3 regions of the Moellerella wisconsensis genome follow, and region 1 is predicted to be linked to each of the others. Evidence: predicted binding sites of a transcription regulator. Region 1 holds the regulator's gene; each other region holds the start of a gene.
What was found. Region 1 encodes CRP, which controls carbon source genes, mostly activating them, when cyclic AMP is high. Its sites were predicted from a motif close to ATGTGANNNNNNTCACAT; they were not measured.
Positions count from the first base shown of each region.

Region 2: MNY66_RS13360 (NupC/NupG family nucleoside CNT transporter) is a predicted target of CRP. The motif match lies at 2,409-2,426, and genes of this name have one in related genera.
Region 3: cdd (cytidine deaminase) is a predicted target of CRP. The motif match lies at 2,038-2,055, and genes of this name have one in related genera.

Region 1 is NZ_CP093242.1:261,943-269,995, reverse strand. Features, by position in the region: gene MNY66_RS01130 (hydrolase) at 1-147, shown strand, start outside; gene MNY66_RS01125 (YheU family protein) at 150-368, shown strand; gene MNY66_RS01120 (phosphoribulokinase) at 452-1,315, shown strand; gene MNY66_RS01115 (OsmC family protein) at 1,413-1,820, opposite strand; gene crp (cAMP-activated global transcriptional regulator CRP) at 2,137-2,769, shown strand; gene MNY66_RS17925 (hypothetical protein) at 2,779-2,907, shown strand; gene argD (bifunctional acetylornithine/succinyldiaminopimelate transaminase) at 3,017-4,246, opposite strand; gene MNY66_RS01100 (aminodeoxychorismate synthase component II) at 4,500-5,075, opposite strand; gene ppiA (peptidylprolyl isomerase A) at 5,538-6,110, opposite strand; gene yihA (ribosome biogenesis GTP-binding protein YihA/YsxC) at 6,418-7,032, shown strand; gene spfP (small protein SpfP) at 7,169-7,216, opposite strand; gene MNY66_RS01085 (hypothetical protein) at 7,838-8,053, opposite strand, start outside.
Region 2 is NZ_CP093242.1:3,046,505-3,051,778, forward strand. Features, by position in the region: gene deoC (deoxyribose-phosphate aldolase) at 1-262, opposite strand, end outside; gene MNY66_RS13360 (NupC/NupG family nucleoside CNT transporter) at 969-2,243, opposite strand; gene MNY66_RS13365 (TatD family hydrolase) at 2,539-3,309, opposite strand; gene MNY66_RS13370 (patatin-like phospholipase family protein) at 3,311-4,417, opposite strand; gene MNY66_RS13375 (BON domain-containing protein) at 4,664-5,071, opposite strand.
Region 3 is NZ_CP093242.1:978,823-984,096, forward strand. Features, by position in the region: gene MNY66_RS04225 (NAD-dependent malic enzyme) at 1-448, opposite strand, end outside; gene cdd (cytidine deaminase) at 1,095-1,982, opposite strand; gene MNY66_RS04235 (CidB/LrgB family autolysis modulator) at 2,192-2,887, opposite strand; gene MNY66_RS04240 (CidA/LrgA family protein) at 2,881-3,381, opposite strand; gene metG (methionine--tRNA ligase) at 3,604-5,274, opposite strand, start outside.

The DNA of each region.
Region 1 (8,053 bases):
TTAGCGTTATTACCTGATAACATTGAATATCAAATGACTGAGCATGGTGGGCATGTGGGATTTGTTAGTGGTACATTCAAGCGCCCAGAAATGTGGTTAGAACAGCGCATTCCACAATGGTTATCTCCTTATTTGGATAAAAAATAATTATGATTATTCCATGGCAAGATATCGCAGCTGATACGCTAGAAAGTTTGATAGAAAGTTTTGTTTTGCGCGAAGGTACTGATTATGGTGCACAAGAAAAATCGCTCGAACAGAAAGTGAATGATGTAAAACGGCAGTTAGCCGCAGGAGAAATTGTGTTAGTCTGGTCAGAATTGCATGAATCGGTTAATTTTATGCCGAAAGATCAATTTCGCCCGTAATTATTCACAGCACTCTGTCACTGTCTAATCACCGATTTTACCGATAGAGCAACCTGTGGAAGCGTAACAGGGAGTCTCCATTAATGTCGCAAAAACACCCAATTATTGCCGTCACTGGTTCAAGTGGTGCTGGTACAACCTCAACTAGCGTAGCTTTCCGTAAAATATTCAATCAATTAAATATCAGCGCTGCTTCAATTGAAGGTGATAGTTTTCACCATTATACGCGACCTGAAATGGATATGGCCATCCGCAAAGCCCGTGAGCAAGGCCGCCATATCAGCTATTTTGGCCCTGAAGCTAATGATTTTTCGTTACTGGAACAAACCTTAGTTGATTATGCTAAAACGGGCACTGGCCGCAGTCGAAAATATCTACATACCTACGATGAAGCCGTCCCTTATGGCTTGCAGCCGGGAATTTTCACGCCATGGGAACCATTGCCCGACAATACGGATATTCTTTTTTATGAGGGCCTACATGGCGGTATTGTAACGCCGGAGCATAATGTAGCACAGCACGTTGATCTATTAGTTGGGGTCGTACCAATTGTTAACTTGGAATGGATTCAGAAATTAATTCGTGACACGACAGAACGGGGTCATTCTCGAGAAGCAGTGATGGATTCAGTGGTGCGCTCAATGGGGGATTATATTAATTTCATTACTCCCCAATTTTCTCGCACTCATATCAACTTTCAACGTGTTCCGACAGTCGATACCTCCAATCCATTTGAAGCCCAAGCCATTCCTTCACAGGATGAAAGTTTTATTGTAATCCGCTTTAATGGCTTATCACATATTGATTTTCCATACTTATTATCGATGATCAACGGATCTTTTATATCAGCAATGAACACTATTGTTGTTCCGGGCGGTAAATTAAGCTTAGCAATGGAATTAATAATGACGCCATTAGTCGAAAAATTAATAAGTGGTAAGAAATAATAATTAAATTGATGCCCTCTTTTATTAAAAACAGTTTATTGTTGATAATTTATTGTGATGGGCATCAAACTTTAAAAAAGTTTAGTAAAAATAAAATTTATTTTAGATTTCTAATTTCAAAACTGTGAGTTACTTTTACCGCTTTTTCTAACATCATAGAAACAGAACAATATTTATCAGCAGAAAGTTTTACTGCTCGTTCAACCATTTTATCGTTTAAGTCATTACCGGAAACAATAAAATGAAGATTAATATAAGTAAAATAACGTGGTATTTCTTCACGACGCTCAGAAGTTAATTTAACTTCACAATCAGTCACTTCATTGCGTCCCTTTTTTAAAATAGATACCACATCAATCGCGCTACATCCGCCAACCGCCATTAAAACCATTTCCATTGGGCTAGGTGCTTTATCTCCAGAATTACCATCCATCATTAATTGATGGCCTGATGCTGACTCACCTAAAAAAGAAAGACCTTCAACCCACTTAACTCTTGCTTCCATGATAATACTCCGCCATATAAATTGATTTTATATTAACTAAAAGACTACCCTTTCATATAATCGCTGGCAATCTGATTACAGATTTATTAAGCTGAAACGAGACAACCAAGACTTTCAGTAATTAATATGTTAAAAATATAAACTGCTAAAACGGGGTAAGATCAATACCGAACAGTATAGTTAAATATATTATATGATTAATATTAACTTGCCTCATTGGGCTTATTAATATGTTAAGCTACTGACTTTAAGCTAACCCACTCAATAAAATTATATTTATCGAGTTAGCTGCAATAACATACAGAGGATAACGCGAATGATTCTCGGCAAGCCACAAACAGACCCGACTCTTGAATGGTTTTTGTCACACTGCCATATTCATAAATATCCATCCAAGAGCACACTGATCCATCAGGGTGAGAAAGCAGAAACACTTTATTATATTGTAAAAGGTTCTGTGGCTGTTTTAATTAAAGATGAAGAAGGCAAAGAGATGATCCTCTCCTATTTAAATCAGGGAGATTTCATCGGTGAGCTTGGGTTATTTGAAGAAGGGCAGGAGCGCTCAGCATGGGTACGTGCCAAAAGTGCTTGTGAAGTTGCTGAAATTTCGTATAAAAAGTTCCGTCAATTAATTCAGGTTAATCCTGATATTTTGATGCGCTTATCAGCACAAATGGCAAGCCGTCTGCAAACCACGTCAGAGAAAGTAGGTAACTTAGCTTTCTTAGACGTAACTGGCCGTATTGCGCAGACACTACTAAGTTTAGCCAAACAACCTGACGCTATGACCCATCCTGATGGTATGCAAATTAAAATTACCCGTCAGGAAATCGGCCAGATCGTGGGATGTTCCCGTGAAACCGTCGGCCGCATTTTAAAAATGCTGGAAGACCAAAACCTGATTTCTGCGCATGGAAAAACAATTGTGGTCTACGGAACACGATAAACATATTCAATGCCCAGTAATACCCGTGTATTAGAACATTCTGTAATACAGACTGTAGTACAAAATGTAGTACAAAATATGCGTGATAAAACATTACGATTTATCACGTTACAAATCGCCATTGAGCTGCGCGTATAAAATTAATTGTTCAATCTACGCCATAGCAAATCAATCGGTGTCAGAGATAAACCAGTGCTTATCATCACGATAGCACTGGTTTATTGTCAAATAACAAATATTTGCATTTTTATGCAATTAAACCTGCAATTGCCAGCTCCAATTTTTTCATGCCTTCTGTAATATCTTCAGTAGGAATAATCAGTGATGGTGTAAAACGTAGAACGTTTTGCCCGGCATTTAGCATCATTACGCCTTCATGGGCGCAAGCTTGTAATATCTCTTTCGATTTATTTTTCAATGGCCCAGTTAATTCCGCGCCAATTAATAAACCTAAGCCTCGGATCTCATCAAATACGGCATATTTGCTATTAATCTCGTGTAGATAATTAATAAATAACTGGCGGCGAACTTCAACGCCCTGTAAAACGTCAGGCGTATTAATAATATCAAAAGCCGCATTACCTACTGCGCAGGCCAATGGGTTTCCACCATACGTTGTTCCGTGAGTTCCTGGCCCCATCGCTTGTGCTATTTCTGCGGTAGTTAACATAGCACTAATCGGGAAGCCACCACCTAACGCTTTAGCTGTGGTCAAAATATCTGGAGTAATACCATAATGCATATAAGAGAACAATTTACCTGTCCGTCCCATACCACTTTGAACTTCATCAAAAACTAATAGCGCTTGATTTTCATCGCACAACTTACGAACACCCTGCATAAACTCAGTAGTTGCAGCAATAACCCCACCCTCACCTTGCACTGGCTCTAACACTACAGCACAAGTATGATCATCAATTACCGCTTTTAATGCCGCTAAATCATTAAACGGAACATGAACAATATCCGCAGGTTTAGGGCCGAATCCATCAGCATATTTTGGCTGGCCACCCACGGAAACTGTAAACAGTGTGCGCCCGTGAAACCCTTGTTTAAAGGCAATAATTTTTGTTTTATACGGATTGTGTTTAGTGATCGCATAATGGCGTGCCAACTTAAAAGCCGCTTCATTAGCTTCTGCGCCCGAGTTGGCAAAAAATACTTTTTCAGCAAAAGTGGCAGAAATTAATTTTTGCGCCAACGTTAACGCAGGTTCGTTAGTAAAAATATTACTAACATGCCATAATTTTTCGCTCTGCCGTTGAATAGCTTGGGTCAGCGCTGGATGACAATGTCCTAAAGCTAGCACAGCAATACCACCGGCAAAATCAATATATTGCTTACCTTGTTGATCCCAAACTCGGCTACCTTGCCCTTTAACTGGAATAAACTCAGCGGGTGAATAGATAGGCAACATAACCTGATCATAGGTTTGCCGATTTACTAAATTTGCTGTTCCTACCACTGATTCTGTCATAGCGCTCACCTAAATAGCCCTTAGCTAAACTGTATTGTTTATCTCAAATGAAAATATAATCATTAAATATGAATAAAAAATCAATAAAGGGCAACTAATAAATCAATAAAGTAAGATTTAATTGAACATAGGGGGGCTTATAGGAAGTGAACAACAGAGAACAAATAGAGAATTTTGCCATTGTTCATTGATTAAGGGCAGCCAATGAACTAAAAGCCATAGGCTGCACTACTTAGCATGAAGATAAATTTAATTAGTATTTAAGAAAATTACTTAATAATAGGTGGCCCTGTTCACTTAAAATACTTTCAGGGTGAAACTGTACGCCTTCGATAGGCAAGGTTTTATGGCGAATGCCCATAATCTCATCGATATCACCGTTATTTAACGACCAAGCTGTAACCTCAAATGCAGCAGGTAATGTCTCCGCCGCAACCACCAAGGAATGGTAACGAGTCACCGTTAATGGCCGGTTAAGTCCTTTAAATACACCCTGTTGATTATGGTGGATAGCCGATGTCTTACCGTGCATAACTTCACGTGCCTGAACTACCGATGCACCAAAAGCTTGCCCAATCGCTTGATGACCAAGGCAAATTCCAAGAATCGGGATTTCACCAGCAAAGTGTTTAATCACTTCCAGAGAAATTCCTGCCTCATTAGGCGTGCAAGGACCGGGTGAAATAACGATGTGTGTAGGTGCAAGTTGTTCAATATCTACAAGAGTAATTTCATCATTACGCTTAACAACCACTTCTACATCTAGCTCACAAAAATACTGATATAGGTTATAAGTAAATGAATCGTAATTATCAATAAGTAACAGCATATTAGCCTATCCGACTGATTTTTTATCATTATTTTAGTGGCCACTGACATGAAATAACGGCTCTGTCAATTAGGCGACCGGCTAAAAATGGCCAGAAATTATTATAAGGCGGCTATCATAGCACAGCCTGACGAGGAAAATAGCCCATTTAAATCAATGATACTATTTTTCACTGAATAAAAACTTCATGTAAATCATATGGCTATATATTACAAAATTATAACAACGTGACTATAACGGCCCCGATCATAGAAAAAATTCAACAAATCAAACCGTTATTGTTCGATAAACTTTAATCTATTTTCAAGATGAACGAAAAATAGAGAAAACATGAGATTAATAAGTTAATAAATAAAACGGTGAATAACAAAAGCAAGAAAAAACAGAGAAATGGACAAAAATAATATTCAACAGCAGATGAGATATTACCTTCACCTGCTGACTAAAATAATTTAATAAAAATTAAGGTTTTTTAACCACTTGAGCAGAAATAATGGTTATTGGTTCAACGGGAACATTTTGATATGGACCAACATTTTCAGTTTTCACTTTAGCTATTTTATCAACCACATCCATACCTTTAACCACTTTGCCAAATACAGCATAGCCAAAGTCGCGCTGGCCATGATCTAAGAAGGCATTATCCGCAATATTGATAAAAAATTGGCTGGTAGCACTATCTTTACTGGTAGTTCGCGCCATAGCAACGGTTCCACGCAAATTACGCAAACCATTATCGGCCTCATTTTTAATCGGAGCTCGGGTTTGTTTCTGTTGTAATTCTTTATTAAATCCACCGCCTTGGATCATAAACCCTGGGATCACTCGATGAAACGTCGTACCGTTATAATACCCCTCATTGACATATTGCATAAAATTATCAGTAGTCACTGGCGCTTTTTTATCATTTAATTCTAATTCAATGTCACCCGCAGACGTAACTAACTTCACATAAGTCTCACCTGCTGCAACCGCCATAGAAGAAACACTAATAGCACAGACCGCCAGTAAAGGCATAAAAATACGTTTTAACATTAAAGATCCCTTTATTATTACCCAATAATCTATTAATCAACTAATTCTAGAGCGAGGCTAAAAATATTGTCGAAGATTTACCTTTATTTACGCCATTTACGCCAAAAAGCCATTATTACGACAATAAATAATCTTCGGCTATTTTGACATAAAAAAAAATAACTTATCGCCTGAAAAACAGCGTAATAGATAAAAAATAGTTATCAAGCAGATAAACGTGCAACAATAACTAAAACAATCTTTGTTTGTCTGTTTGCCTATCGTTATAATCGCCCAGCCTTTTGAGCCAAACTCAGGGAGAATCATCATGGCCATTAAAAACCATAATTATCATATGACAAAATTTGTCATTAGTGCACCCGACATTCGTCACCTTCCTAACGATACAGGAATTGAGGTGGCATTTGCTGGCCGTTCGAACGCAGGAAAATCCAGTGCGCTTAATACACTGACGCAACAAAAAAGCTTGGCCCGTACCAGTAAAACTCCGGGAAGAACCCAATTAATTAACTTATTTGAAGTTGAAGAAGGTGTTCGTTTAGTCGATTTACCTGGCTATGGTTACGCAGAAGTTCCCGAAGCCATGAAACGTAAATGGCAGCAAGCATTAGGGGAATATTTACAAAAAAGAGAATGTCTTAAAGGATTAGTGGTGTTGATGGATATTCGCCATCCACTGAAAGACCTAGATATGCAGATGGTCGAGTGGGCAGTCGCAATGAATGTCCCCGTTTTGGTGTTATTAACCAAAGCAGACAAACTTGCCTCTGGTGCTAAAAAGAAACAATTGATGGGAGTAAGACAGGCTCTAGCAGAGCTTGAGGGTGATATTGAAGTAGAAAACTTCTCATCACTTAAAAAAATAGGAGTCGATAAACTAGTTATCAAGCTAGATAAATGGTTTAGTGAACATTCAGCATAATCTCCCTCCTCTCTGATATTTGGCCGCTGTATCTATTCAAGGTATAGCGGTGCTTATCCTCAAGCATCCATGACAAACCTATGAATTTCAAACAAAAAAATGCTCCAGTCAAATAATTGACTGGAGCAGCTAATATTCAGCTAAATCCGATTACGTGAAGTAAAAGGTCTGAAAGATAGAACATCTTACCTCTGTACCCTACAAGAGATACTGTACTGTATTTTCTGGTCGAAAAAAAGTCTTTTTGTAATTTTTTTTCTTTGCTTAACTCGATTCAGCGTAAATTTCACCGAAAAAAAAGATATATATTGTACTTTTACAACATATTAACGGGATGTAGATCTCATTAATATGTAACAGATTAAATTATTACAATAATAATTAGTTTTCTAACTGGTGTAAGTATTAATGTTGTACCAACATAGTAATCACGGTAATAGTAATAACAGTAATACCAATATAATAATGTCGTTTTTTAAGATAAAAAATCTCTCTGCTTATGCAGAAGATGTAAATATTGGTAGCTAAGCTAATAAAAAATTAAACCGTATGGGCGTCTTTTGCTATCGCCTTACTCGTCCCTCTAAAGGCACCAAGAAACCACACCGTCTTTAGCAAAAATGAGAATAATTAAGTTTTATATTGGTTAGATAATAGAAGCGTAGATGCTGATTAAACTCTTAATATTTTACTATGATTAAATTATTTATCTAATTGATTCTATACAATAAAATACTGAAATCGCAAGAGAAATAATAAAATGCATAACATGCAAGCAAATGCTATTACCAGCATCCACTGTTTTCTAGTTGCATGGTTGCTCAGAGAAGTCTTTATTTCCTCGCTCAGGCCAGCATCGTTGTGTTTTAACCCGATTAATTATTTGCCATTTATCTCCCTGATAACTCATTGTAAAAATTGTTTTTTCTGCTGCAACCGAATCATCCTGTAAATCAGATTCTTCAATCGTAACCACCGCTTTATCAGGCAATTCTCCACTATTGACATGTTGAGTTATGCT
Region 2 (5,274 bases), 800 kb from region 1:
CTAATGCGATATCAATATCATCATTACCATGAGGGAAATTAGTGACAGTAGCGATACGAATATCTGGGGTGCCTTGCTCGCGTAAAACTTTGCGTGCTAGCGGAACAAAACGTGGATAGATACAAATTGCCGCGGTGTTACCTGCTGGGCTTTTTGCTTGATGACATAAATCTGTGACTTTTTGGTCAGTGTCATCTTCATTAAGTGTAGTTAAGTCCATCAAAGCCAGTGCGCGTTGCGCAGCTGCAGTTAAATTAGTCATAAAACTCTCCAACGATATTATTTATTTATCAGAACATTATGTTCTTTGTTGGCGAGCGGGCTTGGTTCCTTAAAGATGTTGCGATAGCCGATGGCTAAAGTAACAGCTGAGTTCCGTCTCACCGCACGATGCTCTCTGATTCCACCTTTGAGAGCGGTTACCTTTCCATAAATGCTCAATATGTTGTTATTTGAACATGGAACAGAACGTATTTATGTGCCACAAATCACATTATACAATTGTATGTTACATGATTAAATGTAACCACGTGATCACAGTCACTAATTATACGCTATTTAACCTCAGCTTTATGCTCTCTAATAAGTTTTATTCCATAAAAGTCGGTTATTTTTAGTTATATTGCATTACCAAAATAGAAAACTATCAAAAATAAACCGCTCAAAAAAATAAAATTAGAAAAAATATAACTGAAAATAAATTGAGTACCGCTTCACTTCAGTAATAAACACTTAAAATAATAAGAAGAATCAATGTAGTTAACTCAACTATTAAGATTAACTTACGGAGGATCAGCGAATAAATTATTATTTTAGAAACTACAAGATGAGTAACTGCTGGTAAAGAGTATACAACAGATTAGCAGTTGGTAAGTAGAATGATACAGAGCTACGAAGCGGCTCACAAAATTAGACTGCCATGGCGAAAAATTTCATCATGGCAGCCAATCAATCTCTTTTAAAATCAATTAAATGACAGCAAGCGTCAGGAAGAAGCCCGCAATAGTAGCACTCATTAAGTTAGACAGAGTCCCGGCCATTACGGCTTTGAGCCCTAAACGTGCTACATCTTGACGACGGTTAGGTGCCATGCTACCTAATCCACCGAGAAGAATAGCGACCGAAGATAAATTAGCAAAACCGCATAAAGCAAAGGAGATAATAGCTTTAGTATGTTCTGATAACACTTGTTTACCGGCAGCAATAACATCAGCATCAGGTTTGAGATACTCACCAAAATTAATGTATGCCACAAATTCATTGACTACAATCTTCTGTCCGATGAATGAACCCGCAATATTAGCTTCGCTCCAAGGAACACCTATCAAATAAGCAATTGGAGAAAAACACCAACCGAGGATCAACTCAAGCGAAAGCTGTGGATAATCAAACCAGCCACCGATACCGCTTAAAATACCATTTAATAACGCAATTAAGGCAACAAAAGCTAATAGCATCGCACCTACGTTAAGCGCTAATTGCATACCTGATGCCGCACCTGACGCTGCCGCATCAATCACGTTAGCTGGGCGTTCATCCTCAGCTACTAAATCCATCGCATCAGCTCTGTCTTTCATGTCTTCAGTTTCTGGCACCATTAATTTAGCAAATAATAACCCGCCTGGAGCCGCCATAAATGAAGCTGCAATCAAGTATTCCATCGGAACACCCATTTGAGCATAGCCAGCAAGTACAGCGCCCGCAACAGAAGCCAGCCCGCCACTCATGATGGCAAATAGCTCAGAATTAGTCATTGTGGCAATATAAGGACGCACAACTAACGGTGCTTCAGTCTGACCCACAAAAATATTTGCAGTAGCTGACAATGATTCAGTTCTTGAAGTTCCGAGCAGTTTTTGTAGCCCACCCCCAAGAATTTTAATAATAAATTGCATGATGCCCAGATAATAGAGCACAGCGATTAATGAGGAGAAAAATACGATAACTGGCAATACGCGCAAAGCAAAAATGAAGCCACCACCGCCAAACAGTTCAAACATTTTATCAGAAACTAGACCACCGAAAATGAAGTCCATCCCTTCTTTGCCGTAACCGATTACACTTGATACTGCATCAGATACAGCGAGGAGCACTTTACGGCCTGCGGGGACATAAAGAACTAAAGCACCTACTCCAATCTGAATTAGGAAAGCACCAACGACAGTTCGAAGCTTAATTGCACGGCGATTAGTTGAGAATAGCACAGCAATGAAAATCAAAGCCGCCATCCCCACTAGACTCATAATGAGTTGCATGGAAGTATCCCTGTTCACTTAATTCTAAATTGATATATCAGTAAACTTATTTGTTTACCGACTCTTTTCGATGCTGATTATACCGAGTCACCGCCAATAACTCTTAACCTTTGTCACAAATACGAGTTGATAAAAGTAACAAGAAAGTATGTTTTGTGATATTTATCACAAAAAAATCAATACCCGTAGAAAATTAATAATATTAAGAATTAATTGAAAATTGCTAATGTGAATATGGTAGATAGTGCTTTTACTCATATCGCTGAGCGTATTGATAGGATGTCTAATAAAGATTAAATAATGATTGGCTATTTTTGTAAAGCTGAGCAGCGATTTCTTCGGGGGGTTCCTGACGCAGTTCACATAATGTCTGAAATACATAACCAATCCGTTCTGGACGATTCGATTCACCTTGAAAACCACTGAGTGGCATATCGGGAGCATCAGTTTCTAATAATAGTGAAGATAATGGTAATTGTGCGATAACTTGTCGCGTTTTTTGTGCCCTTTCATAAGTTATCGTGCCTCCCACGCCTATCGAATATCCTAATTTAATAAAAGCTTGGGCTTGCGATAAACTTCCCGAAAATCCATGTACTACACCGGTCGCAGGCACAGGATGACGCCGCAATATAGCCGCTAATTGATCATGACTTTTGCGAGAATGTAGAATTACCGGTAAATCATAGTATTTGGCTAATTTAAGTTGTTCTATTAGCACAATTTTTTGCTGCTCTACTGGAGCATCTGTCTGATAAAAATCTAAGCCAATTTCTCCCACCGCAACACACTTTGAGTTTTTTTCACTCAATCGTTGAGATAATTTATCAATATGAGAGGACTGAAATGACGCAAGAAAAAGAGGGTGAAAACCTAAAGCAGCATATAATTCAATATGTTGACGAGACAAATCCCAAATACGATCAATATTGGCAACATCAATTGCGGGCATAATAATATGCGAAATTTCAGCCTGTCTTACCCGTTGTAAACTGTCGACAATATTTTCGCTAAACAAAGGAAAATCAAAATGACAGTGAGTATCTATAAACACTTTATTTCCCCGATGCTATACGCTCAACAATATTAACCTGTTGTTTTTCTTGTTCATTCAGTTCACTATTTTGTTGTTTGTCTAATTCATATTGAGCGACGGCGGCTTCGACATAATCATCTTCAAGTAAAATTTCATCTTGCGCTGTTTGCTTATCAAAAGACTCCGTAAGATGAATATTTTGCTGAGTGAAACAATCGCCTAATGCAGCTAGAAAATAGCGGCCACAATGTCGACCCGTATGATAATCATAATTTAATGATGATAATCGGCTACCAAGTGCACTACTTTTTAATGGCGTAGGAGGATATATTTCAAATACTTGCAAGTTACCCGGTGGGTTCTCAATAAATTCTTGGGTACGACGATAGCTTTTTAAATGAGTTTTCATAATCAACGCCATTTTTTGTAAGCTGCTGGTTTCTAACCAACGCGTCATTCTTTTAACCCATTCAGGAGTAAAATAGACTTGAGATGGTACCGTTCTAATCACTACAATAGTATCCGCACCACGCAGATAGGCTTCCTCAACAGGGATAGCCGCAGTAATCCCTCCATCAAGATACAAATGCCCGTCGAATTCAACCCCCGAACGATAAAACCCTGGAATTGCACTTGAGGCACGAATAATATCTAACCAATTATCTTTATCTGGCTGTAAATAAACCGCATCAAAATTATCACTCCGACAAGTACTCATCAAAAATTCTCGACCAGAATCAATCAATTCCAATCCTTTTTCGAGCGCTAGTGGATTCTCTTGATTAGTTACATTAATCAACCAATCGAGATCGATTAAGTGCCCACCACGAATAAAACGCAATGGATTAAAAAATTGTGGATTAGTTGTATAACGAGTAATTATTCGGCGAGCGTATCCACGCTGACCGCAAACATATGAAGATAAATTTTGGGCGCCGGCAGAGGTGCCAATCATGATATCAAAGGGATTAAAATCAGCTTTAAGAAACTCATCCAGTACACCCGCGGTAAAAATTCCGCGCTGACCACCACCTTCACAAATAAGCGCTGTTTTTCCGGAATTAATTTGTTCGTAAAAGGCTAGTGGCTCGATGCTACCTAAAGTGACTGAAACATGTTTTCCCATAACTGATTCTCAAATAATCATAATTAACAGAATAATAGACAAATACCGTAACATATTGAGTTACCAAAAGATTATCATCCTGTGATAACACACGGAATTCGGGCTATCCTCGACGGATAACCCGATGTAATAACGTGATAATTTATTACCGGCACGATATCGGTAACTGCACGGTAGTAGGTAGGTCAAATACTGTAATTAATTTATGTTACCTGATTATAAACTCAGTTTAGCCGATTATTGGGCTTAATTAGCGACCATTAGGCTGCTTTGTACTGATTTAACACCATTGATTGCAGAAACCATATTAACGACTTGATCTATCTGATTATCATTTTTCACAAAACCAGAAATATAAACCACACCTTTAACAGTTTTTACAGAAATATCATTGCTGTCTATACCACTAGTTGATAACAGTTTACTTTTAATTTGTGCCGTAATGCTGCTGTCATCCATATATTTATCAACGTTATTAACACCTTTGGTGATCGCTTGACCGGCATCTTTGCCTGCCATATCAACCGTTTCTGCAGCGCTATCCCAAGTTTGAGATGCCTGTTGTTTTAATGATTCAGCTGATGCAAAACCACTGAACAAGGCACAGCTCAATCCAATAGCTGTTAGTGAGCGTAAAAGTGCTGTCTTTCTCATCTTGAACCTTCCTTAATAGTTAATAATATTTCCGCTATTAACGTGTTAATTAATATAGGCGGTGGGTCATTAATCAAGCCCTGTAAGATTAAAAATAATCTCCATCCAACCTAGGGCTCTCAACCAATTGACAAAGTATAGCCTATGAAAAATAAACTGAAAAAGAAAGGGAAAAAATCAGCAATACAGAATATTCTGGTGAA
Region 3 (5,274 bases), 720 kb from region 1:
TTACTTTTACATTTTGTTTAGTGGCATTTTGTAACATATCATCAATATATTCGCGATTAGGATACGAAATAAATAATCCACGAGCGCGACGATAAATATCTGAGAAGTGTTCACATGCTTCACCTACCGTTGGTGTATAGATGATCGGCATGACTTCAGTCAGATGCTCATCAACGAGACGATAAAACAGGGTCTCATTGGTATCCTGAATATTTCTTAGATAGATATGCTTATCAATATCTGTTTTGAAGTCAATCAATTGGCGATAAGCACGTTCAACTTGTTCTTCTATTGTCTCGACTTGTTCAGGTAATAAGCCATAAAGGTTGAAATTAGCACGTTCTTCTTCTGAAAAGGCGCTACCTTTATTTAATAGAGGAAATTCGAGCAGAATAGGGCCAGCGTAAGGAATGTAGAGAGGGCGTTTACTTTCGTGTTCAAGTTCCATTGAATAATCACTCTTCGGACGGATAAAAACAACAATTCACCTAGATCCTAAGATAAACAAAAAATATGTACAGTGAATGTTGATAAATAAGCGTAAATAATTTGTGATAGCCGCAATATTTCGTAGGACAGCCAGGAAATCAAAAATACTGCCCGTTAAGCTGAGCTAATTGCGGATGCAGAAAAAATAGTCAATGCACCAGCAATTCGAAATATGATGTAAATAATAATAAAACAATAAACAGTATAATGGCTTAATGATACACCAGAAATAGTTCAAGTTCTAATGATAGGCCAAACTTGGGAGTTAAAGTGGTTTAATTTTATATTAACAAGGAGATAAATATATAAATTAGTTTTCTTGTTACGATTCAGCTTATAAATATATTTAATGAATCCGATGGAAATTATTCAATATATTCTATAGTGATTAAATGTATTAATTTTTATTATGGTTTTTAATTATTTAATAGAAGATTAAGTTAGCTTATCTATTTGATAATATTGAATTAGTTGGTTTTATAGATAATTTAACAATATGACGACTAAATTTAGCGCAGTGTAATTTAGGGGGCTTTTGAATATTGCCGTTGATATCAAACTGATTTGATTTTATATCAACGGCGACTGAAAAATATTATTATTTCTTAAACTAAATGATGTAATTCAATATGTTGACAGCCTAAATTTTTCAATACTAGCTCAGTGGTCGCCCATTGGGATAAAATTGAATCTTTGCCTTCGACTAATACTGCTCGTTCAATATCTTCTAGTTTTTTACCGGATAAATTCATCAAAACTAATGCAGCTTGCAGAGGGGGAAAACTTGGGTTAAATGCGGCATTTTCAGCATATTTTCCACTAAAGATAGAGCCATCTTTATGCTGTAACGCGACACCACTGTGGGATAGGCTGTAAGGTGCATGCGATTGATTTGCTGCATTTAATGCTGATTTTACTAGGGGGTCATGGCTTTCAATGGTATATCCATGATGAATATCATCCATTAATAATGTGGTGATATTTAAATCGACAGGACCAAAAGCATCAGGCAAGTAATCATGTAATTTGGCCGGCTGACGTCCCGGTAAATGAATGGATAAACTTTCGTTACCACGCAATTCATTCATAAACTGGCGACAATGGCCGCAAGGAGTATAGTTGACAGTCATGGCGACTATTTGCTTTTCGCCTCGTAGCCACGCATGAGTAATTGCACTTTGTTCAGCATGAACTGATTGCTGTAATGCACAGTGGCTAAATTCCATGTTGGCGCCAAAATAGAGATTACCGCTAACACCGCGAGATATCGCACCGACATTAAAATGAGAAATAGGAGTTACTGCACAAGCAGCGGCTAGAGGTAATAAAGCAAAGGCTAATTCGTCATCATGATACTGGCATGCAGATTTGATCTGTAGAACTTGCTCAGCTGTCAGCATGGCAGAAAAATCAGGATCATCGATAATAGGTTTTAGAGCTGATTGTAATTTCTCTGGTAATTGTGGCCAGACTGACTGAAAACGTGCGTGCATAATATTCCCTCCCAAAAAAGTTGCAACCATTCTAGGCAATATTACATATAAACAAATGTGATCTACTTCACTTTTATTATGAAATTAGATTTTGTTGTTTCATAATTGAGAGATGTATCTCAAATTTATAGCTGTTATAGGTAGATTTAGCATTAAAATTAATATCCAGAAGCCGAGATCCCTTGATAAGTATCTTGGATTAAATGCGATTAACTAAATAAATGTAAAATCACCGGGAAAATGAACGGGGCTAATAATGAAGTAATTATCCCGCAGGTCATTAATGCCAGTGAGCTATACGCACCTTCAACATAGTCTACTTCAGCGCAGCGGGCAGTCCCTAAGGCATGGGAGGCCGTTCCCATTGCTAATCCTCGCGATGCATGCGTTTTAATACGTAAAGTATCAAATAATGAATGGCCAAACATTGCACCTAAAATACCGACAAAAATAACACAAGCTGCACTGACTGCAGGGATCCCCCCAATCGAATCTGCTACTGCCATCGCTATCGGGGTAGTAACTGATTTAGGTAAAATTGAGGCGGCGATATCTGGTGTTGCTCCCAGCCATAAAGCAATAGAGGTCCCGGTAAACATAGCTATAATGCTACCGGCAAAGCAGATACTGAATAATGATTTCCACTGCGCGCGAATTTGGTGCAGCTGTTCATATAATGGAAATGCGAGTGCGACGACTGCGGGCTGCAGTAGGTCATTAAGAATTTTACTTCCGGCAAAATAGTGCTCATAAGGAGTATTGGTTAGTATGAGGACCGGAATAATGACCGCGATCGCAATTAATAGCGGATTTAAAACGGGTAATTTAACTTTTATTGCCAATGCTCTCGCGAGATAAAACACAATAATTGTGAGTGGTAGTGACCACCAGATATGACTTAACATTTTTTGTTCTCTTGTGGATTTTTGCTGTCAGTCAACAGGCTTTCAGTAATTTCATTAAGGTCAGGAGTTTCAGGAGTTTCAGGAGGTAATGGAACTTCATCAGGTTTAGCTCCGGTGATTGGCCGCTCACGATGAATATAATGTGAGCTGTATGCAACGACCACCATAACGACAAAAGTACTTATAAAACAAGCAACTAAAATAGGAACAATTTGTTGGCTCACTTGGCCATAATAATTCATGATGCCGACGCCAATAGGGACAAACAATAACGTCATATTTTTTAATAGCAGAGTGCATCCCGGTTGTACCCAATGGGAGGGGACAAGCTGGAGTGCTAATAATGCGAATAAAATCAGCATACCAACAATGCTGCCAGGTATCGCAAACGGGAGCAATGTGGAGATCATATTTCCGATAATGAGGCAAAGATAAAGTAGTGCAAATGCCCGCAAATATTGCCAGCCGATTATCAGCACTTGTTTGAGTGACATAATGGTGGTCCTGTTATCTTAGATGCATTTATCATACAATTAACTTTGCAAATGCGCTATAGATCACATAAAAAAGCCCATAAAAAAAGCGGAGAATTAAAATTAACTCCGCTTTAATTTAATTTTTAACTTATTTCTTTCAGAAATTTAGTATTTTATACCTTAATTTATTCGGCGGTTGGTGGCTGATAATAAATACACCCGCCGCTTCAAATCATAGGTTTATTTAACTTGCATTCCTGGTTGAGCACCGCTGTCTGGGCTTAATAAGAAGATATCTTTATCGCCAGGGCCCGCGGCCATCACCATACCTTCAGACATACCAAAGCGCATTTTTCGTGGTGCTAAGTTGGCTACCATGACAGTCAAACGGCCTTCTAATGCTTTAGGATCTGGATAAGCTGAGCGGATCCCTGAGAATACTTGACGAGTTTCCCCACCAATATCTAGTTGTAATTTAAGCAATTTATCTGAGCCTTCAACTAAATCAGCCTGTTTGATAAGCGCTATGCGTAAGTCAATTTTGGCGAAATCATCAAATTTTATGGTTTCTTGAATCGGGTCATCCGCTAATGGACCGGTTAGGGTGCTAATGGGTTTAATACTCTCTTTTGAGGCTTGAACCATAGCTTCCACTTTGGACATTTCAATACGATTAAATAACGCTTTGAAGGGAGCAACTTGATGACCGAGTAAGGGTTTATCAATGCTATCCCACGTTAATTCGATATTTAAGAAAGCTTCAGTACGGTTCGCAAGCCCCGGTAAAACAGGTTTCAAGTAAGTCATTAATACACGGAACATATTAATACCCATCGAACAAATATCTTGTAGATCTTGATCGCGACCTTCTTGTTTTGCTACCACCCAGGGTGCTTGTTCGTCAACATAGCGGTTGGCTATATCGGCTAACGCCATGATTTCACGGATAGCTTTACCGTATTCACGTTTATTAAATTCTTCGCCAATAGTCTCAGCTGCTGCAACAAATTGTTGATATAGTGCAGGGTCAGCTAATTTATCCGACAATTTATTATCAAAGCGTTTGCTAATAAAGCCGGCATTACGTGAGGCTAAATTAACCACTTTATTAACAATGTCGCTATTAACACGCTGAACAAAATCTTCTAAATTTAAGTCGATATCGTCGATTCTGGATGACAGTTTAGCAGCGTAGTAATAACGCAAATTATCAGCATCTAATTGATCTAAATAAGAACGAGCAGTAATAAATGTCCCGCGGGATTTAGACATTTTTGCGCCATTGACGGTCACGTAACCGTGCACGAATAAATTCGTAGGTTTACGGTAGCCGCTGCCTTCTAGCATAGCTGGCCAGAATAAACTGTGGAAATAGACGATATCTTTGCCGATAAAATGGTACAGATCGGTTTTAGATTCTTTATTCCAGAATTCATCAAAATCTAATCCTGGGCGTTTTTCGCACAGATTTTTAAATGAACTCATATAACCAATAGGGGCATCAAGCCAAACGTAGAAATACTTGCCTGGTGCATCAGGAATTTCAAACCCGAAATATGGGGCATCGCGGGTGATATCCCATTGTTGCAAGCCGGAATCAAACCATTCTTGCATTTTATTGGCGACTTGTTCTTGCAATGCGCCTGAACGTGTCCACGCTTGTAGCATTTCGCTAAATGCAGGTAAATCAAAGAAGAAATGTTCAGTACTGCGCATTTCAGGCGTCGCCCCAGAAACCACAGAACGTGGATTAATCAGTTCTGTCGGGCTATAAGTGGCGCCACAGACTTCACAGTTATCACCGTATTGATCTTCAGCTTTACATTTTGGGCAGGTACCTTTAACAAAACGATCGGGTAAGAACATGCCTTTTTCTGGATCGTATAGCTGTGAAATTGTGCGGTCTTTAAT